One region of the Geobacillus sp. DSP4a genome, then DNA from elsewhere that is predicted to be linked to it. Evidence: a T-box and tRNA genes for the amino acid it is inferred to sense, from the RefSeq annotation. Region 1 holds a T-box; the other holds one or more tRNA genes.
The links. The T-box of region 1 lies ahead of ETC02_RS02965 (valine--tRNA ligase). A T-box ahead of a tRNA ligase gene usually reads a tRNA of that ligase, here a tRNA-Val.

Region 1 (15,788 bases):
TTTTAGCCGAATGGTTTGGCGTCAAAGTGGAAGTGATTGCTCCGTATTTGCGTGTGCTTGAAGGAGAAGCGGCCATAAAGCATTTGTTCCGCGTGGCGGCCGGCCTTGATTCGATGGTGCTTGGGGAAACGCAAATTTTAGGGCAAGTGAAAGACAGCTATTTGCTCGCTCAAAAGGTCGGGACGAGCGGCACGATTTTCAATCATCTGTTCAAGCAGGCGGTGACCTTTGCGAAGCGCGCCCACTCGGAAACGGGCATCGGCGCGCACGCTGTATCGGTCAGCTATGCGGCGGTTGAGCTGGCGAAGAAAATTTTCGGCCGCCTTGCCGGCAAGCACGTCTTGATTATCGGGGCCGGCAAAATGGGGACGCTGGCGGCGCAAAACTTGTACGGCAGCGGCGTCGGGAAGGTGACGGTTGTCAATCGGACGCTTGAAAAAGCGAAACAGCTTGCTAAGCAGTTTGCCGGCGAAGCGAAGCCGCTCGGCGAATTGTCATGCGCTTTGCTGGAAGCGGATATCGTCATCAGCTCGACGGGAGCCAAAGGCTATATTTTGACGAAGGAAATGGTGGCGCCGCTTGAGAAAATGCGCAAAGGCCGCCCGCTCTTTATGGTTGACATCGCGGTGCCGCGCGATTTGGATCCGGCGTTGGCTGATTTGGAAACGGTGTTTTTGTACGACATTGACGATTTGCAAGATGTGGTGGCGGCCAACTTGGCGGAACGGCAAAAGGCAGCGGCTCGCATTGAAACGATGATCGAAGCGGAACTTATGGCGTTCAGCCAATGGCTGCAGACGCTCGGCGTCGTGCCAGTCATTGCCGCATTGCGCGAAAAGGCGCTGGCCATTCAAGCAGAAACGATGAAAAGTTTGGAGCGGAAACTGCCGCATTTGTCGGAGCGCGACTGGAAAGTGTTGAATAAGCATACGAAAAGCATTATTAACCAGCTGCTCCGCGATCCGATTTTGCAGGCGAAGGAACTCGCCGCCGGCCCGAATGCCGAGGAGGCGCTTTTGCTGTTTATGAAAATTTTCAATATCGAAGATGCGGTGAAAGCCGAGCGGCATATAGAGCAGGCGAAATCCGTACAATGCGATGAACAAGACGCGGAAGCGGTCCGTGCCGCCCGCCCATCATGGCAGCTGTAAGGTGGGATGGATGGTGGCGCTGTTGTATGAGTTGTCCATTTTGCTTTACATCGCTTCGATCCTATTCTATTTCATCGATTTTTTGCAACAAAACCGGAAGGCGAACGACATCGCCTTCTGGTTGCTTTCTATTGTGTGGCTTTTGCAGACAGTGACGTTTGTTTCTCGCATCATGGAGACGAAGCGCTTTCCGATTTTAACGATGTCGGAAGGGCTTTATTTTTACGCTTGGCTGCTCATTACGCTGTCGCTCGTCATCAATCGGCTGCTGCGCGTCGATTTCATCGTCTTTTTTACGAACGTGCTTGCTTTTTTTATTTTGGCCATTCATACGTTTGCACCGTCTTCGCAGTCGCCGGCTGTTGCGGAGCGGCTCGTCTCGGAGCTGCTGATCATCCACATCACCCTTTCGCTCGGAGCGTATGCGGCGTTTACGCTGTCGTTTCTGTTTTCGGTGCTTTACATGTTGCAGTACAGTTTGCTGAAAAAGAAAAAGTGGGGGGCGCGCCTTTGGCGCATGGCGGATTTGTCGCGGCTTGATTGTTTGTCGTATGTTTTAAACGCGCTCGGCTTGCCTATGTTGTTATTAGGGCTCATTCTTGGCGTGATTTGGGCGTATATTCAAATCGACCATTTCCATTGGTATGATGCGAAAGTGCTCGGGTCGTTTGTCGTTCTTCTCGTCTATGGCGTCTATTTTTACAAGCGAGCCGTCCGGCAGATGCAAGGGAAGGCGATCGCGCTATGGAATATCGGTTCGTTTTTATTTTTGCTTGTCAACTTTTTCTTGTTTGGCAGTTTGTCAAAATTTCATTTCTGGTATTCGTAATCGAGGTGGAACGAGATGCGGAACATTGTCGTTGGCTCGCGGCGCAGCAAGCTTGCCTTGACCCAGACGAAGTGGGTGATCAACGAATTGAAACAGCTTGGGGCGCCGTTTACGTTTGAAGTGAAAGAAATCGTCACGAAAGGAGATCGGGTGCTTGATGTTACGCTCTCGAAAGTCGGGGGCAAAGGGTTGTTTGTGAAAGAGATTGAGCATGAATTGCTCGCCGGCGGCATCGATATGGCGGTCCATAGCATGAAAGATATGCCGGCTGTGCTGCCCGAAGGTTTAGTGATCGGTGCGGTTCCGCGCCGCGAAGATGCACGCGATGTGCTTGTCAGCAAAGGAAACCGGATGCTCTCCGACTTGCCGCCTGGGTCGGTCATTGGCACGAGCAGCTTGCGCCGTTCGGCGCAGTTGCTTGCCTATCGCACGGATTTGACGATCAAATGGATTCGCGGCAATATTGACACAAGGTTGGCGAAGCTCGAAAGCGAAGAGTACGATGCGATCGTGTTAGCGGCGGCGGGTCTTGCGCGCATGGGTTGGGGCGATGACGTCATCAGCGACTATCTTCCTTTTGATGTCTGTGTTCCGGCGGTCGGCCAAGGGGCGCTGGCGGTCGAATGCCGGGAGGATGATGACGAATTGCGCCAATGGCTCAGCCGGTTAAACGACGAGCAAACCGAGCGGGCTGTTCGGGCGGAGCGCACCTTTTTGCAGCAAATGGAAGGCGGCTGTCAAGTGCCGATTGCCGGCTACGCGGAAGTGAAGGAGGGGACGGTGCGTCTTACCGCGCTTGTCGCCTCCCCGGATGGCAAAGAAATGTATAAAGAAATCGTCACTGGCGCCGATCCGGAAGCGGTCGGCCGACAGGCGGCTGCTGTCTTGATCGAACAAGGGGCGAAAGCGCTCATCGAGCGGGTGAAACAGGAGTTGAGCCAATCATGACACACAGCGCGCTCGCCGGCAAAACGGTGCTCGTGACGCGCGGCAAAGAGCAGGCGGCATCGTTTTCTGCCAAGCTGCGCGCTGTCGGCGCCGTGCCGGTCGAGATCCCGCTCATTGCCATCCGACCGGCGGCGCCGGAAGAAATCGCTTCTATGGTTGAGCGGCTTGGCGAATACCGTTGGCTCGTTTTCACAAGCGCGAACGCCGTCCGCTTCTTTTTTCCGCACGTTTCGTTGCCGCGGCCGCTGCCGGAGATGGCTGTCGTCGGCCGGAAAACAGCGGCGGCGCTCGCCGAGCATGGTCTTTCCCCGGCGCTTGTGCCGGATGATTACACCGCTGAACGGCTGGCTGACTTGCTCATGACGCGCGTCAAACAAGGCGACCGGGTGCTGTTTGTCAAAGGCAATTTGGCGCGCCCGACCTTGCCTGAGGCGTTGCGAAACGCCGGCGCCGCGGTCGACGAGCTCACGGTGTATGAGACCGAGCCTGATGAAAACGGCCGGGAGCGGTTGTTGTCGCTGCTGCGCCGGCGGGAGCTTGATGCGGTCACCTTGATGAGCCCGTCGGCGGTTGACAGCCTTGTCCGCCTTCTCGACAAAGAAGTGGATGCCCTTCTTTCCGGTGTTGCGGTCGCCTGCATCGGACCGGTGACGAAAGAAGCGGCCGAGCGGGCGGGCATTCCGGTCCATATTTGTCCGACGGATTACACCACGGATGGTATAATCAAAGCGATGGAACAATATTTTTCCATGGAGGGACGATGAATGGCACTGTCATTTGACCGCCATCGCCGTTTGCGGCAAACGGCTGCGATTCGGGCGATGGTGCGTGAGACGCATCTTCGCGTCGAGGATCTCATTTATCCGCTGTTTGTGGTCGAGGGAAGCGGCATTAAGCGGGAAGTGCCGTCGATGCCAGGGGTTTACCATTTATCGCTTGACCGTTTATCTGAGGAAGTGGACGACATCGCCAAGCTTGGCATTCCCGCCGTCATGGTGTTTGGTGTGCCGAATGAAAAAGATGAAGTCGGTTCGCAGGCGTATTGCGAAACAGGGATTGTTCAGCGGGCAATCCGCCAAATCAAAGCTGAACACAAAGATCTAGTCGTCATTGCGGATACGTGTTTATGTGAATATACGAGCCACGGCCATTGCGGCGTCGTCGAAAACGAGCGCGTGCTGAACGACCCGTCGCTCGAGCTCCTCACCAAAACGGCGGTGAGCCAAGCGCAAGCCGGCGCCGACATCATCGCGCCGTCGAACATGATGGACGGCTTTGTCGCCGCCATTCGCCGTGGGCTTGATGAAGCAGGGTTTGAGTATGTGCCGATCATGTCGTATGCAATCAAATACGCTTCGGCATTTTACGGCCCGTTCCGTGATGCCGCCGACAGCGCGCCGCAGTTTGGCGACCGGAAGACGTACCAAATGGATCCGGCCAACCGCCTTGAGGCGTTTCGCGAGGCGGAGTCGGATGTCAAAGAAGGCGCTGATTTCTTGATGGTGAAGCCAGCGCTTGCCTACATGGATATTATCCGCGACGTCAAAAACCGTTTTCCGCTTCCGCTTGTCGCCTATAACGTGAGCGGCGAGTATGCGATGGTCAAAGCGGCGGCGCAAAACGGCTGGATCGATGAGAAGCCGGTCGTCATGGAAATGTTGACAGGGATGAAACGGGCGGGCGCGGATTTGATCATTACGTATTTTGCCAAAGATGTCGCCCGCTGGCTGGCTGAATAGAGAGAGAGGAGGGCGGAAGCATGCGAAGCTACGAACGGTCAAAAACCGCTTACGAAGAAGCGGTGAAATTGATGCCGGGCGGGGTGAACAGCCCGGTGCGCGCCTTCAAGTCGGTCGGGATGACGCCGATTTTCATGGCGCGCGGCCAAGGAGCGAAAATTTACGATATTGACGGCAATGAGTACATTGATTACGTACTGTCATGGGGTCCGCTCATTTTAGGGCATGCCAACCCGCAGGTCGTGGAAGCGTTGAAGCGCGTGGTGGAACAAGGCACAAGCTTTGGCGCTCCGACATTGCTTGAAAATGAGCTCGCCAAGCTCGTGATTGAGCGGGTGCCGTCGGTGGAAATCGTGCGGATGGTCAACTCCGGTACGGAGGCGACGATGAGCGCCCTCCGCTTAGCGCGCGGCTACACGAAGCGCAACAAAATTATCAAATTTGAAGGCAGCTACCACGGCCACGGCGATTCGCTGCTCATTAAAGCCGGCTCCGGCGTGGCGACGCTCGGCCTGCCGGACAGCCCGGGCGTGCCGGAATCGGTCGCCCAGCATACCATCACGGTGCCGTACAACGATTTGGACAGCGTCCGCTATGCGTTTGAGCGGTTTGGCGAAGACATCGCCGCGGTGATCGTCGAACCGGTCGCCGGCAATATGGGCGTCGTTCCACCAGTGCCTGGCTTTTTGGAAGGGCTGCGCGAGGTGACGAAACAATACGGAGCCTTATTGATTTTCGACGAGGTCATGACCGGGTTCCGCGTCGATTACCACTGCGCCCAAGGGTATTATGGCATTGAGCCGGATTTGACGTGCCTTGGCAAAGTGATCGGCGGCGGCTTGCCGGTTGGGGCGTATGGGGGAAAAGCAGAAATTATGGAGCTCGTCGCACCGAGCGGTCCGGTGTACCAAGCCGGCACGCTCTCCGGCAATCCGCTCGCCATGACGGCCGGGTACGAGACGCTCCGCCAGCTGACGCCGGAAACGTACGAAGAGCTTGGCCGCAAAGCGGCGCGCCTTGCGGATGGGCTTCATCAGGCAGCAGAGAAATACGACATCCCGCATACGATCAACCGCGCTGGGTCGATGATCGGCTTTTTCTTCACGAACGAGCCGGTGGTCAACTACGAGACAGCGAAAACGTCCGACTTGGAGCTGTTTGCCGCTTATTACCGGGAAATGGCGAATGAAGGCATTTTCCTGCCGCCGTCGCAATTTGAAGGGCTGTTTTTGTCGACGGCGCACAGTGATGATGATATTGAATATACGATTGCCGCTGCTGAGCGGGTGTTTGCCCGTCTGCGCGGATAAGGAAAGGGGCTGCCGACCGTCGGCAGCCCAATTTTTTATCATACCGCCTCGTTTCCGTTCATACAATGGATAATGTCATAGAAACTATTTGCCGAAGGGACGGAAGGAGGAGGCCCGGTTGGAGCAATCGTATTTGCGTTTTTCATTGGAAGAATCGGTCTGGTTTAAAAGAGGACAGGAAGTCGCCGAGTTTTTATCCATTTCTCTTGATCCGGTCATTTCCGTCGATGAGTACGACCAATATATTACGATCCGCGGCGCGCTTGAGTTGAGCGGCGAATTCCACCAAGCGGGCGAAGGGCAGGCTGAAGCGGATGACGACGTGTTTGAGCTGGCTGGTTATCGGTTCATTCAGCACATTTCGGTGCGCGAAGACGGGATCAGCGAACTGTCGCACCGCTTTCCAATCGATATTACGATTCCAAAAAACCGCATTCGTTCCCTTGAGGATGTGTACGTGACGGTTGAATCGTTTGATTATGATTTGGATGAAAACGGAAGATTGCTGATCACTGCCGACATTTCGATCAGCGGCATCAGTGAAGCGCCGCTTGACGATGATTTGCCGGACGATGAGGAGGACGATGAGCCGCTGTTTGCCCCGTTTGAATCAATCGCCCGCAAGGAAGCGGCCGGTGAGGAAGCGTTTGCTTCCGTGGATGATCTCACCGATGAGGCGGATGAACAGCCGGCTTTTGCCGCCGACGAAACGACGGTTTCCGTCATGGAGCCGGCCGCCATGCGTCATGAAGAAACGGAGGCTGAGGAAGAAGAGGAGGCCAAAGAGCCGTTTTTGCCGCTTGAGACGGAAACGAAGGCGGTCAGCGCACAGACGGAGGAAGACATCGCTTCGCTGCTGCCGCCAACTGAGGCGAAGGTATCGATCGGGGCGGCGAAAAAGGCGGTTGAGGAAGAAGAAGAAACGAAAACAAAAAGCGAAAATGCGCTTTACTTGACGAAACTGTTTGCGAAAAGCGAGGAGAAAGAGTTTACGAAACTGAAAATTTGCATCGTCCAGCAAGGAGATTCATTGGACAAGATTGCCGAACGGTATGATGTGACCGTCTCACAGCTTTTGCGCGCCAATGATTTGGAAAGCCCAGATGACATGCACGAGGGGCAGCTGCTCTATATTCCGGCCATGGCGGGAAGCCGTCCTTTCGCCTGAAAGGGACGCTTTCCGTTTCTGATCAGTAAGGGGGCGTAACGAATGGCCGCACAGGCTGACCGATATGAGGCTGTGCTCGCCCAGTACGGTCTTCGTCCAGAGCGCATGGAGCAGCGAGGCAAAGCCGTCAAGGTATACACGAACCGCGGTGTTTTCGCCTTAAAGCCGCTTGAAAGCGAGCAAGAAGCCGCCGCCGTTTGGCAGTCTCTCCAGCATGGCGGCCCCCGTTGTCTCCCGCTTTACCTGACGCGGCGGCGGTCGCTGTTTGCCACAGAAGGCGGCCGTCTTTATTATTTGCAAGCATGGCATGGCGGCGAATCAAAGGTGGAGAAGGATGCGGTGGACGCCTTTTTTCGCGAGCTCGCCCGCCTCCATCGCGCCACCGTCCGTACGATCGAGGTGAGTGAGGAAGAGGCGGCGGCGTACCGAAAGCAAAAAAAGGACGAATGGCAACGGGCGCGGATGGTTTGGGAAGAACGGATTGAGCGGTACGAAGCGGCGTGGTACATGTCTCCGTTTCAGCTCCAATGCTGCACCTATTTTCATGAGGTGATGCGCGCGTACTCGTTCGCTGAAGAACGGCTCGATGTGTGGGAAGAGACGCTCGAAGAGACGAAGCAATGGCGCATCGCCTGGGTGCACGGCAAAGCGCGCCTCTCCCACCATCTCCCGCCGTATTGGATCAGTTGGGAGCGGGCGCATTGGAATTCGCCGCTCTTTGATGTGATCGCCGCGCTCCGTTTTCACGTACAGACAATGCCGCCGCTTGGGCGCGAGTGGCTTGAAGGGATGGGGGAGTACGAGAAGGAGCTGCCGCTGTCCGACGGGGAGCGGGCGTTTTTATACAGCCATTTGGCGGAGCCGCGTGGGTTTGTCCGCTGTTTGGAGCGGTATGAGGCCGCTTCGCGGAACGAGCGGAACGAACGGGAATATGTGGCCGCGTTGCAGCGTCGTTATTTGGCGTTCAAAAATATGGAGGCGCTCGTTATGCACCTTGTCCAACGCGACGCCGCGCGGCAGCAGGAAGAAGCGGTGGACAACGAACCGCCGGCGGATGAAAGCAGCAATGGTTAAATCGATTTTGAATGCAGCCCAAACAAAATGGCGTCCCACTAAATCCATTCCAGATGGAGCGCCACGGCAATGAAAACGAAGATGGCCAATAAAATGACATCAAACGTCGTTGGCAGAAAAATAGTGCGGATCGCTTGAAAAATGGTGAGCGGGATGATCACTTGGGCGCAGACGGCGCGCACTTGCCGAAGCCAAGGCGGCCATGAATACGGGTTGAATCGCCGCATCGGTGTTCCCTCCTTCCCGGGTTTACTATACAATATGAAACAACAAAATGTTTGTCACCAACCGCCGGCCAATGGAATAAATAAATAAAAACTTGGCAAAGATGATGGACAATGGTAGTATAATAATCGAACAATGATGACAAAAGCGAAGACGGGGAGGAGTACAGCGGTCCGCGCCTGCAGAGAGGGAAATCAGAAGCTGCGAGATTTCCTAGGATGACGGCTGCTGGAAGGTCGCCCTTGAGCTGCTTCTTTGAAAGGCGCTGCTGCCGAGTAGAGGAAGCCGGCATCATGCCGTTATGCCAATGAAGCGCTTAAGCCTTTGGGCTTAAGAAAAAAGGTGGTACCGCGAAAGCAGCTCCTTTCGTCCTTTTTGGATGAAAGGGGCTTTTTTGCTTGCCGGCTGTGCGGCATTGCTTAGTGGGAAGCCGCCGTCGGCCGCATTGTCCATCATGTTGAAGGAGGGAAATGAAACATGGCACAGCACGAAGTGTCGATGCCGCCCAAATACGACCATCGCGCCGTTGAAGCCGGGCGCTACGAATGGTGGCTGAAAGGAAAATTTTTTGAAGCGACCGGTGATCCGAACAAACGACCGTTTACGATCGTCATCCCGCCGCCCAACGTCACCGGCAAATTGCACTTAGGGCATGCGTGGGATACAACGCTGCAAGACATCATTACGCGCATGAAGCGGATGCAAGGGTATGACGTCCTGTGGCTTCCGGGAATGGATCACGCCGGCATCGCCACCCAGGCGAAAGTCGAGGAAAAATTGCGCCAGCAAGGGCTGTCGCGCTACGATTTAGGCCGGGAAAAATTTTTAGAAGAAACGTGGAAGTGGAAGGAAGAATACGCCGGCCATATTCGCAGTCAATGGGCGAAGTTAGGGCTTGGGCTTGATTACACGCGCGAGCGGTTTACGCTTGACGAAGGGCTTTCCAAAGCGGTGCGCGAAGTGTTCGTCTCGCTCTACCGGAAAGGGCTCATTTACCGCGGCGAATACATCATCAACTGGGATCCGGTGACGAAAACCGCGTTGTCGGACATTGAGGTTGTTTATAAAGAAGTGAAAGGCGCGCTCTACCATATGCGCTATCCGCTCGCCGACGGCTCCGGCTTCATCGAAGTGGCGACGACCCGTCCGGAGACGATGCTCGGCGATACGGCCGTTGCCGTGCATCCGGATGACGAGCGGTACAAGCATTTGATCGGCAAAACGGTCAAGCTGCCGATCGTCGGCCGTGAAATTCCGATCATTGCCGATGAGTACGTCGACATGGAGTTCGGCTCTGGGGCGGTCAAAATTACGCCGGCGCACGACCCGAACGACTTTGAAATCGGGAACCGCCACAACTTGCCGCGCATTCTCGTCATGAACGAAGACGGCACGATGAACGAAAACGCCTTGCAATACCAAGGGCTTGACCGGTTTGAATGCCGGAAACGGATCGTCCGCGATTTGCAAGAACAAGGCGTTCTCTTTAAGATTGAAGAGCATGTTCACTCGGTCGGCCATAGCGAACGAAGCGGCGCAGTTATTGAACCGTATTTGTCGACGCAATGGTTCGTGAAAATGAAGCCGCTCGCCGAAGCCGCCATCAAGCTCCAGCAAACGGACGGCAAAGTGCAGTTCGTGCCGGAACGGTTTGAAAAAACGTATTTGCATTGGCTTGAAAACATCCGCGACTGGTGCATCTCGCGCCAGCTTTGGTGGGGGCATCGCATCCCGGCATGGTACCATAAAGAAACAGGCGAAATTTACGTTGACCATGAGCCGCCAGCGGACATTGAAAATTGGGAACAAGACCCCGATGTGCTTGATACATGGTTCAGCTCGGCGCTTTGGCCGTTCTCGACCATGGGCTGGCCGGATACCGACTCGCCGGATTACAAGCGCTACTACCCGACCGATGTGCTGGTCACCGGCTATGACATCATTTTCTTCTGGGTGTCGCGCATGATTTTCCAAGGGCTTGAATTCACCGGAAAGCGTCCATTCAAAGACGTGCTCATCCACGGCCTCGTCCGCGACGCCCAAGGGCGGAAAATGAGCAAATCGCTCGGCAACGGCGTCGATCCGATGGATGTGATCGACCAGTACGGCGCCGATGCGCTCCGTTACTTCTTGGCGACCGGCAGCTCGCCGGGGCAAGACTTGCGCTTCAGCACAGAAAAAGTCGAAGCGACGTGGAATTTTGCTAACAAAATTTGGAACGCCTCGCGCTTTGCCTTGATGAACATGGGCGGCATGACGTACGAGGAGCTTGATTTGAGCGGCGAAAAAACGGTCGCCGACCATTGGATTTTAACGCGTCTCAACGAAACGATCGAGACGGTGACGAAGCTCGCTGAGAAATACGAATTCGGCGAAGCGGGGCGTACGCTGTACAACTTTATTTGGGACGACTTGTGCGACTGGTACATTGAAATGGCGAAATTGCCGCTTTACGGTGACGACGAAGCGGCGAAAAAGACGACGCGCTCCGTGTTGGCGTATGTGCTCGACAACACGATGCGCCTGCTTCACCCGTTCATGCCGTTCATTACCGAGGAAATTTGGCAAAACTTGCCGCATGAAGGCGAATCGATCACCGTCGCTCCGTGGCCGCAAGTGCGCCCTGAGCTGTCGAACGAAGAAGCCGCGGAAGAAATGCGGATGCTCGTCGACATCATCCGCGCCGTCCGCAACGTCCGCGCCGAAGTGAACACGCCGCCGAGCAAGCCGATTGCGCTCTATATTAAGGTGAAAGATGAACAAGTGCGGGCGGCGCTCATGAAAAACCGCGCCTATCTTGAGCGGTTCTGCAACCCGAGCGAGCTCTTGATTGATACAAACGTTCCCGCGCCGGACAAAGCGATGACGGCGGTCGTCACCGGCGCCGAGCTCATCATGCCGCTTGAAGGATTGATCAATATTGAGGAAGAAATGAAGCGGCTTGAAAAAGAGCTTGACAAATGGAACAAAGAAGTCGAGCGCGTCGAAAAGAAACTGGCGAATGAAGGCTTTTTGGCGAAAGCGCCGGCTCATGTCGTCGAAGAAGAGCGGCGCAAGCGGCAAGATTACATCGAAAAACGAGAAGCCGTCAAGGCGCGCCTCGCCGAGCTCAAACGGTAGACAAACGATCTGGCGGTTGATTATGATGAAGACGAATCCGCTTTCCTGTGGATTCGTCTTTTTCGATGGATCATGATGGAAGGTTTGTCATATTCTGGGAAGAGGTTTGTTGTCAACATATACTCGCTTTCGCCACGCTTCTCGATGTGTGGCGCATCTGCCGCATGAAACCGGCAGCATGGGCAAGACAGCAACAAACAAGGAGGACGATGAACATGGTTCGAACGTATGAAGAAGCAGTCGCTTGGATTCACGGGCGGCTGCGGCTCGGCATGAAACCGGGATTGAAACGGATGGAATGGATGATGGAACAACTCGGCCACCCGGAACGCCGCGTCCGCGCCGTCCATATCGGGGGAACGAACGGCAAAGGGTCAACGGTCGCCTATTTGCGCTCGATTTTGCAGGCGGCGGGCTATTCGGTCGGCACGTTCACCTCGCCGTATGTCGAGCAGTTTAACGAACGAATCAGCATCAACGGCGAACCGATTTCCGATCAAGAGATCGTCGAGCTCGTGCGAGTCATTCAGCCGCTTGCCGATGAGTTGGAACAAACAGAGTTTGGCGGACCGACCGAGTTTGAAGTGATCACGGCGATGATGCTGTATTATTTTGGAAAACAGAACATTCAAGACATCGTGCTCATTGAAGTCGGGCTCGGCGGCCGCTTGGACTCAACCAACATCATTTATCCGCTCGTTTCCGTCATTACAAACGTCAGCTACGATCATATGAACATTTTAGGCGATACGCTTGGGCAAATCGCCGCGGAGAAAGCCGGAATCATCAAATCGGGCGTGCCGCTTGTGACGGCGGTGAAGGAACCGGAGGCGTGGGAAGTGATCGCCAAAACGGCGGCGGAGCGGAAGGCGAAAACATATCGTCTCGGCGTCGATTTCACCGTTTCCGACCGGCAGGCGACGGTGGAAGGGGAGCAGTTTTCGCTTGTCACGCCGTTTGCCGAATATCGCGATTTGCGCATTCAAATGCCCGGCGCCCATCAAGTCGAAAACGCGGCGGTGGCGGTGATGGCGGCAGAGTTGTTGCGCCTTGGCTATTCGTTTTTGATCGAGCCGGAGCATATCGCCGATGGGCTGGCCACAGCCGCTTGGCCCGGCCGGTTTGAGCGGGTGAGTGATAGTCCACTCATCATCCTTGACGGCGCCCATAACGAAGCCGGGATTCGCTCGCTCGTGGAGACGGTGCGCGCCCATTATCCTGACAAACGCGTCCATGTCTTGTTCGCCGCGCTGACCGACAAGCCGCTGGAGCGGATGATTCAGCTGCTTGATGAGCTCGCGGATACGATCACATTTACGACGTTTGATTTTCCGCGCGCGGCAGCGGCGGAACAGTTGGCGGACCTTTCGTCCCATCCGCAGAAAGCGGTGACAGGTGATTGGATCGGTTGGATCGGGGAAAAGAAAAACCAAATGGGGAGCGATGAGTTGATGCTCATTACAGGATCGCTTTACTTTATATCTGAAGTGCGAAAACGTTTAAAAAAATAATGCCAAGCGATGAAAAGGATTGATATAATGGAAGAAAGATAGTTCTTTTGGCGCGGGAGGGGAGGCGCATGAAGCGGTGGCGCGGCTGGCTTTTATGGGGAATGTTGTTTTGGCTGATGGCAAGCCTATGGCCGATGAAAGCAGGTGTTGTGTATGCCGATCAAACAGAGGGGGCCATTACGTTCGTTTCGGATGAGAAGATTGAGGGATGGGCGACCGCACCAGGGAGCGGCAACGGGCAAGGGAACAGCATTCGCCACTTTATGATTCGCATTCAGCCGAAGGAACAAAGCGGCACGGCAGTCAGCTACCGAGCCGAAGCGGTGGAAACGCCGGCGGACCGAAACGGTGAGAAAAAGTATACGTTTTCTCTTGATATGCGCGGCAAGTGGCCGTCGGCTCCGGGAACGAGGGAGACTTACCAAATCACCGTCGATGCGTATCGTGTGTTAGGAAATGGAAAAGAGGATGTGTATTTTTCGTTCCCACAGACGCCTTATCAATATACGAGGCAAACTGAGGCGAGCACGGCGAAATTGGATTTTTCCCTTTCGTTTTCACAGCCGGAATACGCCAAGCCGCCGAACGGCAATGCCGAAGGACGGCTCGATGTGACGCTCATTCCACAAGGGGCCGTTTCGTCGCCCGTCCGTCCGCCGATCGACGTTGTGTTTGTGTTTGACGTCTCCGGCTCGATGACATGGGAGAAGCTTTCGAGCGCCAAGACGGCGCTCCGCTCGGCTGTCGATTACTTTAAAGCCCATTTCCATCCGAATGACCGGTTTGCCCTCATTCCGTTTTCCGACCAAGTGAAACAAGTCGTTCCGTTTGGGGATCAGCCGAATGTCGCCGCCCAACTCGAGAAAATTCGGACGGTCGGCGACAGTTTGACCGCTGGAGGCGGCACGAACTATTCGGCTGCTTTGTCTCTTGCTAAATCGTATTTCACGGATCCAACGAGGAAAAAGTATATCATTTTCTTAACGGATGGCATGCCGACGGTGTTGAATGCAGTCGATACGATTACGTATCGGGAGGTCAAGCAGAATTTTCGGGATGGATATTCCTATACAGGGAATAGAGTAACCGATTCTCTTTCGGTCACATACGAATTGTACAGCGATGGACGGACTGCCGGTATCCGTTTTACCGACAACAAAGGATATTCTCGCCGATTTTACAGCGACGGCCAAGATTATGTTAATGGATGGCGGGTGTCTTGGGATAACGGCTATTCGTTCACTTACAGCAGCATTGAAGGAAAAATCCGAGCCGATGCCACAGCGGTGGCAAAAACGCTCGGGATGAACAATATCACCTTTTACTCAATCGGCTTCGGCGACAATGATGAAGTCGATATGGACTATTTACGGTCGCTTTCAGCGACTGCCGGCGGCGAGGCGCGGCAAGGAACGGTGCAAAATTTGACCGCTTTGTTCCAGCGCTTTTCCCAGCTCGCTACGACGCCGGCGCTTACAGGCACAGTGCGCATCCCGCTTTCGTCGTTTGGCGGTAATGTCGCCGTTGCGGAAAACGGCCAAGTATGGCTGGATGAAAACAAGCAAAACGCGTATATTTCGTTTTCCATTCCGTATCAAGTCGGACAAAGCGCTCCTCCGCCCGTCACGGTTTCCATTCCGGTTTCGTTTAAGGCGAAAGGGACGTATACGTTCAATGCTGAATTGACCTATCGGGATGTATACGGCCAACTGCAGCCGTCGATGACGAAATCGGTGACGGTTACGGTCAAGGATGAAGCGCCGCCGTCCTTTACAGGCACGGTGAAATTGCAAGGATTGGTCAATAAGGTTGATAGCTTGATCAAGCGGGGAACGGCTGATGGGGAAGACAACCGCTTCCGGGCCACGTATTCGTTGTCGCTTGTCGGGTATGTCGGTAATGCGACTGGGACGATCAGCAACGTAAAAATCGTTCAAGAGCTTCCTGACGGCATCTCTGTCGTCCCCGATGGCAAAGTGGTGACGTACGAGGAAAATGGGAAGCGTTATGCACAATGGTCATTTGCCAACCAGACGTTCGACTACAGCCAATTGAATAAGCTGATGCTCTCGGCGCAATGGGTGATGCAGGCTGACTTTGCCATGAACAGTGTTCAATTGCCGCCAGCTTCGGTGACATTCACCGACAGCCGTTATGGCGCCAAAACATCGACGCTCGTTCCGCCGGCGGAACGAATCGGCATGACAGTTCGTTTGGATGATTTTCCGAATTTTTACTACGAAGGGGATGGAACGGGTACTATTACAAAACATAAATTTTCTGCTTTATCAGACGACACTGTCGGACGGGCGAATCCTAATTCATATGGATTGTTGCCGTTGCCTGTTAAAGCGCTGGAGTATGACCCGAATGATGACGGCGTGCTGCTTGTCACTTACCGCAATGGCCGGACGGTGCGCGTCGCCTTGAAACCGCAGCTGTCGATCATAACGGAAAGCGGTGTGGCGGAAAGCGGCGCTGTGATCACGGAAGCGCCGACGGTTCGCGTGACCGAGCTTGTCGCCGGTGAACGGGTGACGTATGAATACGAAATCGCGCGCAACGGCTCGTCGTCCGATTGGCAGCTGCTTGGTCCGCCGCATGTCATTTCGGTTGCTGATGACGGCGAATATACGGTTGCCGTGCGTTCGAGCGGCGGGTTGACGCGCGGCGATGGAACAACGAGCGTGTCGTTCCGTTATATGAAGCTTAT
Region 2 (15,788 bases), on a different contig from region 1:
TGGTGAAAAAACATCAAGCCCAGTATGTCGCTGTCGGCCATCACGGCGATGACCAAGTCGAGACGATTTTAATGCGGCTTGTGCGCGGCAGCACAGGAAAAGGATATGCCGGCATCCCCGCCAAGCGGCCGTTTCACGGCGGGTATCTCATCCGCCCGTTTTTAGCCGTCAGCCGGGCGGACATCGAGGAGTATTGCGAAAAGGCAGGGCTCGCCCCGCGCCGCGACCCAAGCAACGAAAAAGACGACTACACGCGCAACCGGTTCCGCCGCTATATTATTCCGTTGCTGAAACAGGAAAATCCGCGCTTGCATGAGCGATTTCAACAATATAGTGAAATGATGGCGGAAGATGAGCAGTTCTTGGAGGAATTGGCAATCGACGCGCTGAATAAAGTAATGGAAAAACAATATAATGAAGTTGTGTTGCATCTCCGCCCGTTTCTCGCATTGCCTCGGCCGTTGCAGCGTCGGGTGTTGCAGCTTTTGCTGCTTCGCCTTTACGACGCCGTTCCGGCGGCGTTGACTTTTGTACATATCGGTCATATACTGATGCTTTGCGAACGCGCCCGCCCTTCCGGACAAATTGATTTGCCAAAAGGGCTCAAAGCGATCCGCTCGTATGACCGCTGTTTGTTTACGTTTGGCGTCCAAAGCGGCGCTCCAAGCTATCAGCTTGACTTGCCGGTTCCAGCGCTATTGCCCCTCCCAACCGGTGGTGCAATCGTGAGTGAATTTAGGGAACACTATCCGAAGGGACGGCTGGGAAACGATTCGTTTGTGGTTGACCCCGATGCGGTGTCCCTTCCGCTTCGCGTGCGGACGCGCCGCGAGGGCGACCGGATGGTGCTGAAAGGGACGGGAGGCACGAAAAAAATTAAAGAGATTTTCATTGAAGCCAAAGTTCCGCGGACGGAAAGGGATGGCTGGCCGATCGTCGAAGATGCCGACGGCCGCATTCTCTGGGTGCCAGGGCTGAAAAAATCGGCTTTTGAAGCCGAAGACCGCGGGCAAGCCCGTTATATCCTGCTCCATTATGAGGCGATGAACAGCTAGGAGGAAAAAAGATGGGAATGAAAGACGATATTCAAAAAGTGTTGATCACTGAGGAGGAAATTCAGGCGAAAGTCAAAGAACTGGGCGGCTTGTTGACGAAAGAGTATGAGGGGCGTTTTCCGCTCGCCGTCGGCGTCCTCAAAGGGGCGATGCCGTTTATGGCCGATTTGCTCAAACATATCGATACATACTTGGAAATGGATTTTATGGATGTGTCAAGCTACGGCAATGCGACTGTTTCATCCGGTGAAGTGAAAATTGTCAAAGACTTAAATACATCGGTTGAGGGCCGCGACATTTTGATCATTGAAGACATTATCGACAGCGGGTTGACGCTCAGTTATTTGGTGGATTTGTTCCGCTACCGGAAAGCGAATTCGATTAAAATCGTCACCCTCCTTGACAAGCCGTCGGGCCGGAAGGCGGATATTCAGGCTGATTACACTGGATTTACCGTCCCCGACGAATTCGTTGTCGGCTATGGCCTCGATTATGCTGAAAAATACCGCAACCTCCCGTTTATCGGCGTCTTAAAGCCAGAAGTGTACCAAAAGTGAAGCGATTGTCGTGCACCGGCCGAATTGTTTGTATTTAAGCAAATTTCTATGCTAGTATTGAGTATAGTGTGTTTCATATGGGAGGAGGCAAGAAATGAACCGGATTTTCCGCAACACCATCTTTTATTTGCTGATTTTCCTCGTCGTGATCGGCGTCGTCAGCTTTTTTAACGGCACGAACCAGCGGGCTGAGCCGATGACGTACGATGCGTTTATCACTCATCTGGAAAACGGGGACGTTGAGTCGTTTTCCATTAAGCCGGAGCGCGGCGTATATGAAATCAAAGGCCGATTGAAAACATACAATGAAGGTCAGTATTTTTCCACTTATGTCATGAACAGCGACAAAGTGCTGGACCGCATCGATGCGGCGGCGGCACGGACGCGGGTGGAAGTTGTGCCTGCGGATGAAACGAGCGGATGGGTGACGTTTTTCACTTCCATCATTCCGTTTGTGATTATGTTTATTTTGTTTTTCTTCCTTTTGAATCAGGCGCAAGGCGGCGGCAGCCGGGTGATGAATTTCGGCAAAAGCCGGGCGCGGCTGTATACGGATGACAAGCGGAAGGTCCGTTTTCGCGATGTGGCTGGAGCGGACGAGGAAAAAGAAGAGCTCGTGGAAATTGTTGAGTTTTTGAAAGATCCGCGCAAATTCGCCGAACTCGGCGCCCGCATTCCAAAAGGGGTGTTGCTTGTCGGGCCGCCGGGGACCGGGAAAACGTTGTTGGCGCGCGCAGTTGCCGGGGAAGCGGGCGTGCCGTTTTTCTCGATCAGCGGGTCGGATTTCGTAGAAATGTTCGTTGGGGTTGGCGCTTCGCGCGTGCGCGACTTGTTTGAAACAGCGAAAAAGAACGCACCGTGCATCATTTTCATCGACGAGATTGACGCCGTCGGCCGCCAGCGCGGCGCCGGCCTTGGCGGCGGCCACGATGAGAGGGAGCAGACGCTCAACCAGCTGCTTGTGGAAATGGACGGTTTTAACGGCAATGAAGGCATCATCATTATTGCGGCAACAAACCGGCCGGACATTTTAGACCCGGCGCTGTTGCGCCCGGGCCGCTTCGACCGGCAGATTACCGTCGACCGGCCGGATGTGAAAGGGCGCGAAGCGGTGTTGCGCGTGCATGCCCGCAACAAGCCGCTCGATGAGTCGGTTGATTTGAAGGCGATCGCCATGCGCACGCCGGGATTTTCCGGCGCCGATTTGGAAAACTTGTTGAACGAGGCGGCGCTCGTTGCAGCGCGCCGCAACAAAAAGAAAATCGACATGAGCGACATCGACGAGGCGACCGACCGCGTCATTGCCGGACCGGCGAAAAAAAGCCGCGTCATTTCGGAAAAAGAGCGGCGGATCGTCGCGTTTCACGAAGCTGGGCATACGGTCATCGGCATGGTGCTTGCCGACGCGGAAATGGTGCATAAAGTGACGATCGTTCCGCGCGGCCAAGCCGGAGGCTATGCGGTCATGCTGCCGAAAGAAGACCGGTACTTTATGACGAAAGCCGAATTAATGGATAAAATCACCGGCCTGCTCGGCGGGCGCGTCGCCGAGGAAATCGTGTTCAACGAAGTGAGCACGGGGGCCCACAACGATTTTCAGCGGGCGACAAACATCGCGCGCCGGATGGTGATGGAGTTCGGCATGAGCGAAAAGCTTGGTCCGCTGCAATTCGGCCAACCGAGCGGGCAAGTGTTTTTAGGACGCGACTTGCATAATGAGCAAAATTACAGCGATAAAATTGCTTACGAAATTGACTTGGAAATCCAGCGCATCATTAAAGAGTGCTACGAAAAGGCGAAGCAGATTTTAACGCAGCACCGTGACAAACTGGATCTAATCGCCACAACGTTGTTGGAAGTCGAAACGCTTGATGCGGAACAAATTAAACATTTATTTGAGCACGGCACGCTGCCGCCCGACCGCAAAGGCCGCGATGAAGCAGGCAAGGGCGACATCGACGTGAAAATCAATATTCAAAAGAAAGAGGAGTAATCGATGTCTCTATTCAGAGGCATCTTTTTTTTAGCCGCGGCTCCGTAGGTTGGCGCTGTTTTTTTCCGCGGGAAAGTCAAGTATGATATGATAGAGAAAGGAACTTATTGAAGAAAAGTGGGGAATGAGGCCATGATTTTTGTGTTGGACGTCGGCAACACCAATACCGTGTTGGGGGTTTATGACGGCGATGAATTAAAACACCATTGGCGCATCGAGACGAGCCGGGCGAAAACGGAAGACGAGTATGGCATGACCATCAAGGCGCTCTTGAGCCATGTCGGCTTGCAGTTTTCCGACATCCGCGGCATCATCATTTCTTCGGTTGTGCCGCCGATTATGTTTGCCCTTGAACGCATGTGCTTAAAATATTTCCACGTAAAGCCGCTCGTTGTCGGACCGGGCATTAAAACCGGGCTGGACATTAAATACGATAATCCGCGCGAAGTGGGCGCCGACCGGATCGTCAATGCGGTCGCGGGCATCCATTTGTACGGCAGCCCGCTCATTATTGTCGATTTTGGCACGGCGACGACGTATTGTTATATTAACGAACATAAACAATATATGGGAGGGGCTATTGCCCCGGGAATTATGATTTCGACGGAGGCGCTGTTTGCGCGGGCAGCAAAATTGCCGCGCATTGAAATCGCCCGTCCGGACGATATCATCGGCAAAAATACAGTCAGCGCCATGCAGGCCGGCATTTTATACGGATATGTTGGACAAGTGGAAGGCATCGTGTCGCGCATGAAGGCGAAAAGCAAAGTTCCGCCGAAAGTCATCGCCACTGGCGGCCTTGCGCCTCTCATTGCCGGCGAATCGGACGTGATCGATGTCGTGGATCCGTTTTTGACGCTGACAGGCTTAAAATTGTTGTACGAGAAAAACACCGAGAAAAAAGGATGAAGGGTTTGGTGAAGATGGGAGATTACTTAGTCAAAGCGCTCGCCTATGACGGACAGGTGAGGGCGTATGCGGCAAGGACGACGGAGACGGTGGCGGAAGCGCAGCGCCGCCATCAAACGTGGCCGACCGCCTCGGCGGCGCTCGGACGGGCGCTGACGGCCGGCGTTATGATGGGAGCAATGTTAAAAGGGGATGAAACGTTGACCATCAAAATTGATGGCGGCGGGCCGATCGGCACGATTTTAATCGACAGCAATGCCAAAGGGGAAGTGCGCGGCTATGTGACCAATCCGCACGTGCATTTCGAGCTGAATGAACACGGGAAACTCGATGTCGCGCGGGCGGTCGGCAAAAACGGGATGCTGACGGTCGTCAAAGACCTCGGGCTGCGCGACTTTTTCACCGGTCAAGTGCCGATCATCTCGGGGGAGCTCGGTGAGGATTTCACCTATTATTTCGCTTCTTCCGAGCAAATCCCGTCGTCCGTCGGCGTCGGCGTGCTCGTCAACCCCGATTACACGATCCGGGCCGCGGGAGGGTTTATCATTCAATTGATGCCTGGAACGGAAGAACAAACGATCAGCCGCATTGAGGAGCGGTTGAAACAAATTCCGCCTGTGTCGCGCATGATTGAAAACGGCCTAACACCGGAGCAAATATTGGAACAATTAGGCGGCGGCGTCCGGGTGTTGGAGACGATGCCGGTGTCATTTGTCTGCCGCTGTTCGCGCGAGCGGATCGCGGATGCGCTCATCAGCCTGGGGCCAGGGGAGATTCAAGATATCATCGACAAGGAAGGGCAGGCGGAAGCGTCGTGCCATTTTTGCAATGAAACGTACCATTTCGACAAAGCGGAGCTGGAACAGTTGAAACAACTCGCAAAAAAAGAATGAAAACAGTAAAATGATTGACAATTACGCCAATAGTTGATACATTGGAGACAAAGTCGATAAAATTAATGGGGATTAGAGGTGGAACCATGGCACGCACAGTCAACTCGATAACCGAATTGATCGGCGATACGCCGGCCGTGAAACTGAACCGCATCGTTGATGAAGACAGCGCGGATGTGTATTTGAAACTGGAATTTATGAACCCGGGCAGCAGCGTCAAAGACCGGATTGCATTGGCGATGATTGAGGCGGCGGAAAAAGAAGGAAAACTGAAGCCAGGCGATACGATCGTCGAACCGACAAGCGGCAACACCGGAATCGGGCTGGCAATGGTCGCGGCGGCGAAAGGATACAAAGCAGTGTTGGTCATGCCGGATACGATGAGCTTGGAGCGCCGCAACCTGTTGCGGGCGTATGGAGCTGAGCTGGTGCTCACGCCGGGCGCTCAAGGAATGCGTGGTGCGATCGAAAAAGCGGAAGAGCTCGTTCGCGAGCATGGCTATTTTATGCCGCAGCAATTTAAAAACGAGGCGAACCCGGAAATCCATCGCTTGACGACCGGGAAAGAGATCGTGGAGCAAATGGGCGACCAGCTTGATGCGTTTGTTGCCGGCGTTGGCACGGGCGGAACGATCACCGGAGCAGGCAAAGTGTTGCGCGAAGCTTACCCAAACATTAAAATTTACGCCGTTGAACCGGCCGATTCCCCAGTCTTGTCGGGAGGAAAACCGGGCCCGCACAAAATCCAAGGGATCGGCGCTGGCTTTGTTCCAGATATTTTGGATACGAGCATTTACGATGGGGTTATTACGGTAACGACGGAAGAAGCGTTTGCGGCTGCCCGCCGCGCCGCCCGCGAAGAAGGCATCCTTGGCGGCATTTCGTCCGGCGCTGCCATTCATGCAGCGTTGAAGGTGGCGAAAGAGCTCGGCAAAGGGAAAAAAGTGCTTGCCATCATCCCGAGCAATGGGGAGCGCTATTTGAGCACGCCGCTTTACCAATTCGAAGACTAAGCAGCTTTACTTTCGGCAGGGGTGACCCTGTCGAACTTTTTTATATTTATGGGTGATATGAGCGCCGACTCATTGTACAATAAGGATAATGATGAGCGTCGTAAAGGGGTTGGCTGTGATGAAACAAAGACGAAGGCGGCTGAAGCGGACCATTCATTACAGCGGGCGGGATTGGTTTTATCAGTATGAGCAACTGGCATACGGCCGGCGGCACCACGTGTTGCTGGAGAGCGGACAAGGGGGAAGATACAGCATCATCGGCCTCAATCCGAGCGGGATCATTCGTGCCGCCGGGCATCAGCTGTCCATTATCTATCGTGGAAAAGAAACGGTGCTGAACGGGCCGCCGCTCGAGTTGCTGCAGCAATGGTTTTCACAACGTGTGGCGCCGGGGGAGGGGGAGCCGCTCCCGTGCCAAGGCGGGTTGGTCGGCTATATCAGCTATGACGCCGCTCGTTATATCGAACGGCTTCCATCGCTGGCTGTAGATGATTTGCAGCTGCCGTCTATGCAGTTTTTTGTATTTGACGATGTGGCGATTTACGATCATCAAACCGATCGCCTTCATTTGCTCGCTTATGCAGATGAAGGGGAAGAAGGAGAAGCGGAGCGGCGGTTGGAGATGTATGAACGGCTGTGGCTTGAAGAGCGAAGCAGCCCGCCGGTTTGGCCGTCCGTTGTCTCATCGGCTTGTCCATCGGTTTCCATGACAAAGGAGCAGTTTATGGAAGCGGTCCGCCGCGTTCAACATTATATTGCAGCGGGCGATGTGTTCCAAGTCAATTTGTCGGTGCGCCAGTCCCGTCCGCTGTTGACTCACCCGTTCGCTGTGTACAAACAACTGCGGACCATTAACCCGTCGCCGTACATGGCGTATGTGCATACCCCTGAATGTCAAATTGTCAGCGGTTCGCCGGAGCTGCTCGTCCGCAAGCAGGGAGAACGGCTGGAAACACGCCCGATAGCCGGAACCCGCTCGCGCGGACGCACGGAAGCGGAAGACGGGCAAATCGCCCGCCAACTGCTAGCCAGCGAAAAAGAGCGGGCCGAGCACGCCATGCTCGTTGATCTTGAGCGGAATGACCTTGGGCGTGTCTGTGTCTATGGGACGGTGCGTGTCGATGAGTGGATGACGGTGGAAAAGTATTCGCATGTGATGCATATTGTTTCCCACGTATCCGGCATCATGGCTCCGGAACATGATGCGTTTTCTGTTATTCGTGCGATGTTTCCCGGCGGAACGATCACCGGCGCTCCGAAAGTGCGGACGATGGAAATCATCGAAGAATTGGAGCCGGTTCGCCGCGGTTTGTACACCGGTTCGATCGGCTGGATCGATTTTCAAGGGAATATGGAGCTAAACATCGCCATCCGCACGATGGTTGTGAAAAACGGGCTGGCCCATGTGCAAGCAGGCGCAGGCATTGTCATCGATTCCAACCCGGAGCACGAGTACAAAGAATGTTTGAAAAAAGCCGCTGCCCTCTGGAAGGCGAAAGAGCTGAGCGAAGCAGAGACTCTATTTCAGAGCATGAGGTGAGAAGGATGATCGTCATGATCGATAACTATGATTCGTTTACGTACAATTTGGTGCAATATTTAGGGGTTTTAGGCGAAGAGCTGCTTGTAAAGCGGAACGACGAAATTACGGTGGACGAGATTGAGCGGCTTCATCCCGATTTTATCATGATTTCCCCCGGCCCATGTACACCGAATGAGGCGGGAATCAGCTTGGCCGTTATCGATCGCTTCGCCGGCCGCATCCCGATTTTTGGCGTCTGCCTCGGCCATCAGGCGATCGCCCAGGCGTTTGGCGGCCGCGTCATCCGTGCCCCAAGGCTGATGCACGGGAAAACGTCGTCCGTTTACCATGACGGGGAAACGATTTTCCGCGGCGTGCCAAGCCCGTTTACAGCGACGCGCTACCATTCCCTTATCGTTGAGAAAGAGACGCTTCCAGACTGTTTCATCGTGTCGGCTTGGACGGACGAAGACGAAGTGATGGCCATTCGCCATAAAACATTGCCAATCGAAGGAGTACAGTTCCACCCGGAGTCGATTATGACCAGCCATGGGATGCAGCTGCTGAAAAATTTTATTGATACGTACAAAAAGGCGTGATGGGCATATGTATGTGTATGTCAATGGGGAGATTGTCCCGTATGAGGAGGCGAGGGTTTCGGCGTTTGACCACGGTTTTTTATACGGGATCGGCTTGTTTGAGACGTTCCGCACGTATGAGGGACATCCGTTTTTGCTTGACGATCATTTAGCGCGGCTAAATCGCGGGCTTTCCGAGTTGCGCATCCAAAAGCAGGTAAGCCGTGCGGAGGCGCTCGGGATCATCGAGCGGTTGCTCAGGGCCAATGGTCTTCAGGACGCCTATGTACGTTTCAACGTCTCGGCTGGGGTTGGCGGTCTTGGCTTGTCGATGGAGCAGTATAGCCATCCAACGGTGATCGTCTATATGAAGCCGCTGCCGCCATCCGCCCCTCCAGAAGGGAAAGAAGGGGTCGTTTTAACAACGAGGCGGAACAGCCCTGAAGGCGATGAACGGTTAAAATCGCATCATTATTTAAACAATATAATTGGAAAGTGGGAGCTTGGCCGCCGTGTGGATGTGGAAGGCATTTTTTTAAATCGGGACGGGCAAGTAGCCGAGGGAATCGTTTCGAATATTTTTTGGGTCAAGGACGGCGTTGTCTACACCCCGGCGCCGTCTGTTGGCATATTAAACGGCGTTACGAGGCAGTTCGTCATCGCCTTGCTCGAACGGCTTCATATCCCGATTAAAGAGGGAGCGTATCCCCTGTCCCATTTGCAGGAGGCTGATGAGGTCTTTATTACGAATTCACTGCAGGAAATTGTGCCGCTTCACCGCATCGGCCGCCGCTCTTATAGCGGAAAACATGGCCCGGTGACCTGTTCGCTGCAACATCATTACCGCCGCTTTACCGATACATTATGGACGAGGAACGAACTGAAAGAAAGGATGAACGAATGATGGCAACGATGACGCGTTCCTTTGTATTAAAATGCCGCGGGCATGAGCTGGATTTGCGCCAAAAAACGTTGATCATGGGCATTGTCAATGTGACGCCTGACTCGTTTTCCGACGGCGGCCGGTTTTATGAAGTGGAAAAAGCAGTCGAGCATGCGAAACGGCTCGTGGCGGAAGGAGCCGACATCATTGACATCGGCGGTGAATCAACTCGTCCGGGGGCGGATCCAGTGCCGCTTGATGAAGAGCTACAGCGCGTCATTCCGGCAGTCAAAGCGATCGCCGATGCGGTGGACGTGCCGATTTCCGTCGACACGTATAAAGCCGAGGTCGCAAGGCAGGCCATTGAAGCGGGAGCGCATATCATCAACGACGTTTGGGGCGCCAAAGCCGATCCGGATATGGCCCACGTCGCCGCTTCGTACGGAGTGCCGATCATTTTAATGCACAACCGTCACGATATGGCATACCGCGATCTCATTTCCGACATGATCGCCGACTTGAAGGAGAGCATCCGTATTGTCAAACAGGCGGGAGTAAAAGAGGAAAACATTATTGTAGATCCGGGGATCGGATTTGCCAAAACGGTTGAACATAACCTGGAAGTGATGCGGCGTCTCGATGAGTTTGCTGCTTTGGGATACCCACTTTTGCTTGGCACATCGCGCAAACGGTTTATCGGCCATGTGCTCGATGTGCCGGTTGAGGAGCGGGTCGAAGGAACGGGGGCGACGGTTTGCCTTGGCATCGTGAAGGGGGCGCATATCGTCCGCGTCCATGACGTATTGCCGATCGCCCGCATGGCGAAAATGATGGATGCGATGCTCGGGAAAGGAGAGAGCGGCCATCGATAAAATTTATATTCAAGGTATGGAATTTTACGGTTATCACGGAGTGCTCCGAGAAGAAAACGTCCTCGGCCAGCGGTTTTTGGTCGATGTGGCCCTTGAGCTCGACTTGCGTCCAGCCGGCCGGAGCGACCGTCTCGAGCATACGGTGAACTATGCGGAAGTATACGAGCGCTGTCGGACGATCGTGGAAGAGAGGACGCTCGCCTTGATCGAAGCGGTTGCCGAGGCGATCGCGGATGAGCTGCTTGCCGCTTTCCCCGCCGTTCAGCGGTGCACGGTGAAAGTAATCAAGCCGAATCCGCCCATTCGCGGCCATTATCAGCATGTCGCCGTTGAAATCTACAGGGGGCGGTAAGATGGAAAACATTGCGTATATTGCTTTAGGTTCCAACCTTGGAGATCGTGCGTACTATTTGCGTTCAGCCGTCGCGGCGCTTCATCGCCATAAGGGAATTTTTGTCACATCGGGTTCGTCCATCTATGAAACCGACCCGGTCGGTTACGTCAACCAAGACAAGTTTTTAAACATGGTGATTGAGGTGGCGACCGCTTTGTCGCCATTTGCTTTGTTTGACGTGACGCAACAAATCGAACAGGAATTTGGCAGGAAAAGGGAAACTCGCTGGGGGCCGCGCACGTTAGACCTTGACATTTTGTTGTACAATCATGAAAATATTGAGACAGAGCGACTTGTCATTCCGCATCCGCGCATGGCGGAGCGGGCGTTTGTTTTAATCCCGTTGCTCGAGATCAATTCCCATTTGACAATACCGAACGTTCCGGAACCGTTAGCAGACATTATTGACCGACTACCCGACAAAAAAGGAGTTCGTGTATGGAAGCAGAAAGATGGGGAAGACGTATTCGCGCTTTTCGAAAGCTGAAAGGATATACACAAGAAAAGTTGGCCAAGGAACTCGGCATTTCCGTTTCGATTCTCGGCGAAATTGAACGGGGGAACCGGATGCCGTCCGACACGCTTGTCGGACAGATCGCCGAGCGGCTGAACGTATCGGTTGAGGAGCTGGCACCGCCAAAGTTCGAATCAAACAGGTAGAAAGGAGGCGTTTTTATGTTTCGCATTGGTGATGTGGAAATTCAAAACCGTGTCGTCCTTGCGCCGATGGCAGGCGTGTGCAATTCGGCTTTCCGCCTGACCGTAAAGGAGTTCGGCGCCGGTCTTGTATGCGCAGAGATGGTGAGCGATAAAGGAATCGTATACAACAATGAAAAGACGTTAAATATGCTCTATATCGACGAACGCGAAAAGCCGCTCAGCTTGCAAATTTTCGGCGGTGAAAAGGAAACACTTGTCAAAGCAGCGAAATTTGTCGACAAAAATACAAATGCCGATATTATCGACATCAACATGGGCTGCCCAGTGCCGAAAATTACGAATTGCGATGCCGGAGCGAAATGGCTCCTCGACCCGAACAAAATTTACGATGTCGTCGCCGCCATTGTCGACGCCGTCGAAAAACCCGTCACGGTCAAGATGCGAATCGGTTGGGATGACCAACATATTTACGCTGTTGAAAACGCCCAAGCGGTCGAACGCGCCGGCGGCAAAGCCGTCGCCGTCCATGGACGGACAAGGGTGCAAATGTATGAAGGGAAGGCGAATTGGGACATCATTAAGCAAGTCAAAGAGGCCGTCAACATTCCAGTCATCGGAAACGGTGATGTCAAAACGCCGCAGGATGCCAAGCGGATGCTCGAAGAAACTGGGGTTGACGGCGTGATGATCGGGCGGGCGGCGCTCGGCAACCCGTGGATGATTTATCGCACGGTCCGCTATTTAGAAACAGGGGAGCTCATTCCCGAACCGACCCCAAGGGAAAAAATCGATGTCTGCCTGCTGCACTTGGACCGTCTGATCGCCCTTAAAGGCGAGTACATTGCGGTGAAAGAAATGCGCAAGCACGCGGCTTGGTATTTAAAAGGCATCCGCGGGGCAGCGAAAATCCGCAACGCCATCAACGAGTGCGAGACGCGGGACGAATTGGCCGCGCTCTTGCTTCAAGTCGCCGAAGAAGCGGAAAGCCGGGCGGCGAACGCCGAAGCCGTTTAACGGATTTCCGAAAGAAGTCTCCCACCTCAAGGAACGCGAAGGGTGTAACCCAGTGAGTAAGTGGGAGATGAATGTTGGTTGGCGTTAGCCAACGAATAGGATAGAATATGGCTAGAACGGACACCTTCGGAACGAAGGGAAGCGTAAAGGGTTCTGGTGTGTGGCTTACCGTTCGGCGAACACGCACAAGTCGCTTGAAGCCTTCACCTCTAAGCGAAGCGTAGGTGGCGGGTAGTTCACACAACGGAGATGACGTTCATGCAGCGGAAGACTGCCAGCGGGTGCTGGCAGTATTTTTCGTAAAAAATCGCTAAATGGAGTGAATGAGGTATGAGCCATGAAGAATTGAACGACCAACTGCGCGTCCGCAGGGAAAAGCTGAAAAAAATTGAGGAATTGGGTGTCGATCCGTTTGGCAAACGGTTCGAGCGCACGCATAAAGCGGAAGAGCTGTTTGAACTGTACGGAGATTTGTCAAAAGAGGAACTCGAAGAGCAACAAATCGAAGTCGCCGTCGCCGGCCGCATCATGACAAAGAGAGGCAAGGGAAAAGCGGGCTTTGCTCACATCCAGGACGTGACGGGACAAATTCAAATTTACGTCCGCCAAGACGATGTTGGCGAACAGCAATACGAGCTGTTTAAAATCTCCGACCTCGGCGACATCGTCGGCGTGCGCGGCACGATGTTTAAAACAAAGGTCGGCGAACTTTCGATCAAAGTATCGTCGTATGAATTTTTAACAAAAGCGCTGCGTCCGCTGCCGGAAAAATACCACGGCTTAAAAGATATCGAGCAGCGCTACCGCCAACGCTACCTCGATTTAATTATGAATCCGGAGAGCAAAAAGACGTTCATCACCCGCAGTCTCATTATTCAATCGATGCGCCGCTATCTTGACAGCCATGGCTACTTGGAAGTCGAAACACCGATGATGCACGCCGTAGCAGGCGGTGCGGCGGCGCGCCCGTTCATTACGCATCATAATGCGCTCGATATGACGCTGTATATGCGGATCGCCATCGAGCTGCATTTGAAACGGCTCATCGTCGGCGGCTTGGAAAAAGTGTATGAAATCGGGCGCGTTTTCCGGAATGAAGGCATTTCCACCCGCCATAACCCGGAGTTTACGATGCTCGAATTGTACGAGGCGTATGCCGACTTCCGCGATATCATGAAATTAACGGAGAACTTGATCGCTCATATTGCCACGGAAGTGCTTGGCACAACAAAAATCCAGTACGGCGAACATCTTGTCGACTTGACGCCTGAATGGCGGCGCCTCCATATGATCGATGCGATCAAGGAATATGTCGGCGTCGATTTCTGGCGGCAGATGAGCGACGAAGAGGCGCGGGAGCTGGCCAAAGAACACGGTGTCGAAGTCGCGCCGCACATGACGTTCGGCCATATCGTCAATGAATTTTTTGAACAAAAAGTAGAGGATAAACTGATCCAGCCGACGTTCATTTACGGCCACCCGGTCGAAATCTCGCCATTAGCCAAGAAAAACCCAGACGACCCGCGCTTTACCGATCGGTTTGAGCTGTTCATCGTCGGGCGCGAACATGCGAACGCCTTTACGGAACTAAACGACCCGATCGATCAGCGTCAACGGTTTGAGGAGCAGCTGAAGGAGCGCGAACAAGGAAACGATGAAGCGCACGAAATGGACGAAGATTTCCTCGAAGCGCTCGAATACGGCATGCCGCCGACGGGCGGACTCGGGATCGGGGTCGACCGGTTAGTCATGCTTTTGACCAATTCACCGTCCATTCGCGATGTATTGCTCTTCCCGCAAATGCGCCATAAATAACCACGATCGTCCCCTGTTGCGAACAACGGCAGGGGACAGTTTGTTATGAGAACTCGATTCAAGAAAAAGCCGGCTGCTGCCAGCCCCTAAGAAGGCCGGTGAAAAACAACGGATTCGTTTGGTTTTTGAGAAATCGAAAGGAACGAAGTTATAGTGTTGCAAAGTTTCTCAATTTGCCGCCCGTCCTAGACAAATGGGAAGATCTAAACCGGAAAATCGTTGATCATTACTATCGTCTTGGCAAATCATATTTGCATCATACACCACTCGCATTTGCCTATAACACGTACCAACGCTAATTTTCGTTCGACGATTGACTTTTAGTCATAGAATGTATATAATGAGCAATGTTGTTTTTGAGAACAAAACAAAAAACGAAATGAGTTGACAAGCTTTCTTCAGTGTGTTATATTATGATAGCACGTGAGACGTCAATAATGACGCACAAAAGGATATTGACAAGCAAACAAATTTGATTATAATATAACTTGTCTGTTCTGTTGACTGCCTAGTGATGATAGCGGAGGGGAAACACCCGTTCCCATCCCGAACACGGAAGTTAAGCCCTCCAGCGCCGATGGTAGTTGGGGCCAGCGCCCCTGCGAGAGTAGGTCGTCGCTAGGCAACAGCGTGGAGGATTAGCTCAGCTGGGAGAGCACTTGCCTTACAAGCAAGGGGTCGGCGGTTCGATCCCGTCATCCTCCACCATTTATATACCATGAGCCATTAGCTCAGTAACGAGCGTTGCATCTTCGAGTTCGCTGCGAGTTGCCCCGACGCACTTGACTTCTTCGAATAAGCTTGTAGAGGAAGGGGCAGGTAGAGTGAAATGAAGCTTAGAGTGTTATCCCAACCATGAGCCATTAGCTCAGTAGGTAGAGCAACGAGCGATGCATCATCGAGTTTGCTACGAGTTGTCCCGACGCATCTTGCATCTTCGAATACGCTAGCAGAGGAAGGGACATCGTTCACTGTGAGTGTATACCCAACCATGAGCCATTAGCTCAGTAGGTAGAGCAACGAGCGTTACATCATCGAGTTGGCTGCGAGTTGTCCCGACGCATCTGACATCTTCGAATATGCTAGTAGAGGAAGGGACATCGTTGTCTCGGAGTGTTATTGAACCCATGAGCCATTAGCTCAGTAGGTAGAGCATCTGACTTTTAATCAGAGGGTCGGAGGTTCGAGTCCTCCATGGCTCACCACCAACTATATATTTGCGGGTGTGGCGGAATTGGCAGACGCGCTAGATTCAGGGTCTAGTGCCCTTTACGGGCGTGGGGGTTCGAGTCCCTTCACCCGCATAATGATTTGGGCGGAAGTAGTTCAGTGGTAGAACACCACCTTGCCAAGGTGGGGGTCGCGGGTTCGAGTCCCGTCTTCCGCTCCATTTATTTGCCTATTAGCCGGGGTGGCGGAATTGGCAGACGCACAGGACTTAAAATCCTGGGGTAGGTAACTACCGTGCCGGTTCGAGTCCGGCCCTCGGCACTTGCGCTCGTAGCTCAATTGGATAGAGCATCTGACTACGGATCAGAAGGTTAGGGGTTCGAATCCTCTCGAGCGCGTTAGCGGGAAGTAGCTCAGCTTGGCAGAGCACATGGTTTGGGACCATGGGGTCGCAGGTTCA

Region 2: it encodes a tRNA-Val, which carries the amino acid that the T-box ahead of ETC02_RS02965 (valine--tRNA ligase) is inferred to sense. The anticodon was not compared.

Annotation. Positions count from the first base shown of each region.
Region 1 covers NZ_SDLD01000005.1:12,042-27,829, reverse strand. Annotated here, with positions in the region: gene hemA (glutamyl-tRNA reductase) at 1-1,151, shown strand, start outside; gene ccsA (cytochrome c biogenesis protein) at 1,162-1,980, shown strand; gene hemC (hydroxymethylbilane synthase) at 1,996-2,928, shown strand; gene ETC02_RS02995 (uroporphyrinogen-III synthase) at 2,925-3,692, shown strand; gene hemB (porphobilinogen synthase) at 3,693-4,667, shown strand; gene hemL (glutamate-1-semialdehyde 2,1-aminomutase) at 4,688-5,977, shown strand; gene spoVID (stage VI sporulation protein D) at 6,096-7,145, shown strand; gene ysxE (spore coat protein YsxE) at 7,188-8,219, shown strand; gene ETC02_RS02970 (hypothetical protein) at 8,258-8,446, opposite strand; T-box leader at 8,586-8,821, shown strand; gene ETC02_RS02965 (valine--tRNA ligase) at 8,922-11,564, shown strand; gene ETC02_RS02960 (bifunctional folylpolyglutamate synthase/dihydrofolate synthase) at 11,780-13,075, shown strand; gene ETC02_RS02955 (VWA domain-containing protein) at 13,144-15,788, shown strand, end outside.
Region 2 covers NZ_SDLD01000023.1:486-16,273, reverse strand. Annotated here, with positions in the region: gene tilS (tRNA lysidine(34) synthetase TilS) at 1-1,055, shown strand, start outside; gene hpt (hypoxanthine phosphoribosyltransferase) at 1,067-1,612, shown strand; gene ftsH (ATP-dependent zinc metalloprotease FtsH) at 1,707-3,605, shown strand; gene ETC02_RS09590 (type III pantothenate kinase) at 3,738-4,514, shown strand; gene hslO (Hsp33 family molecular chaperone HslO) at 4,529-5,407, shown strand; gene cysK (cysteine synthase A) at 5,494-6,420, shown strand; gene pabB (aminodeoxychorismate synthase, component I) at 6,539-7,960, shown strand; gene pabA (aminodeoxychorismate/anthranilate synthase component II) at 7,966-8,541, shown strand; gene pabC (aminodeoxychorismate lyase) at 8,549-9,424, shown strand; gene folP (dihydropteroate synthase) at 9,421-10,275, shown strand; gene folB (dihydroneopterin aldolase) at 10,268-10,627, shown strand; gene folK (2-amino-4-hydroxy-6-hydroxymethyldihydropteridine diphosphokinase) at 10,629-11,156, shown strand; gene ETC02_RS09545 (helix-turn-helix domain-containing protein) at 11,108-11,329, shown strand; gene dusB (tRNA dihydrouridine synthase DusB) at 11,345-12,343, shown strand; gene lysS (lysine--tRNA ligase) at 12,674-14,158, shown strand; rRNA gene rrf (5S ribosomal RNA) at 14,666-14,782, shown strand; tRNA gene ETC02_RS09525 (tRNA-Val) at 14,791-14,866, shown strand; tRNA gene ETC02_RS09520 (tRNA-Lys) at 15,288-15,363, shown strand; tRNA gene ETC02_RS09515 (tRNA-Leu) at 15,378-15,462, shown strand; tRNA gene ETC02_RS09510 (tRNA-Gly) at 15,474-15,548, shown strand; tRNA gene ETC02_RS09505 (tRNA-Leu) at 15,564-15,649, shown strand; tRNA gene ETC02_RS09500 (tRNA-Arg) at 15,653-15,726, shown strand; tRNA gene ETC02_RS09495 (tRNA-Pro) at 15,731-15,788, shown strand, end outside.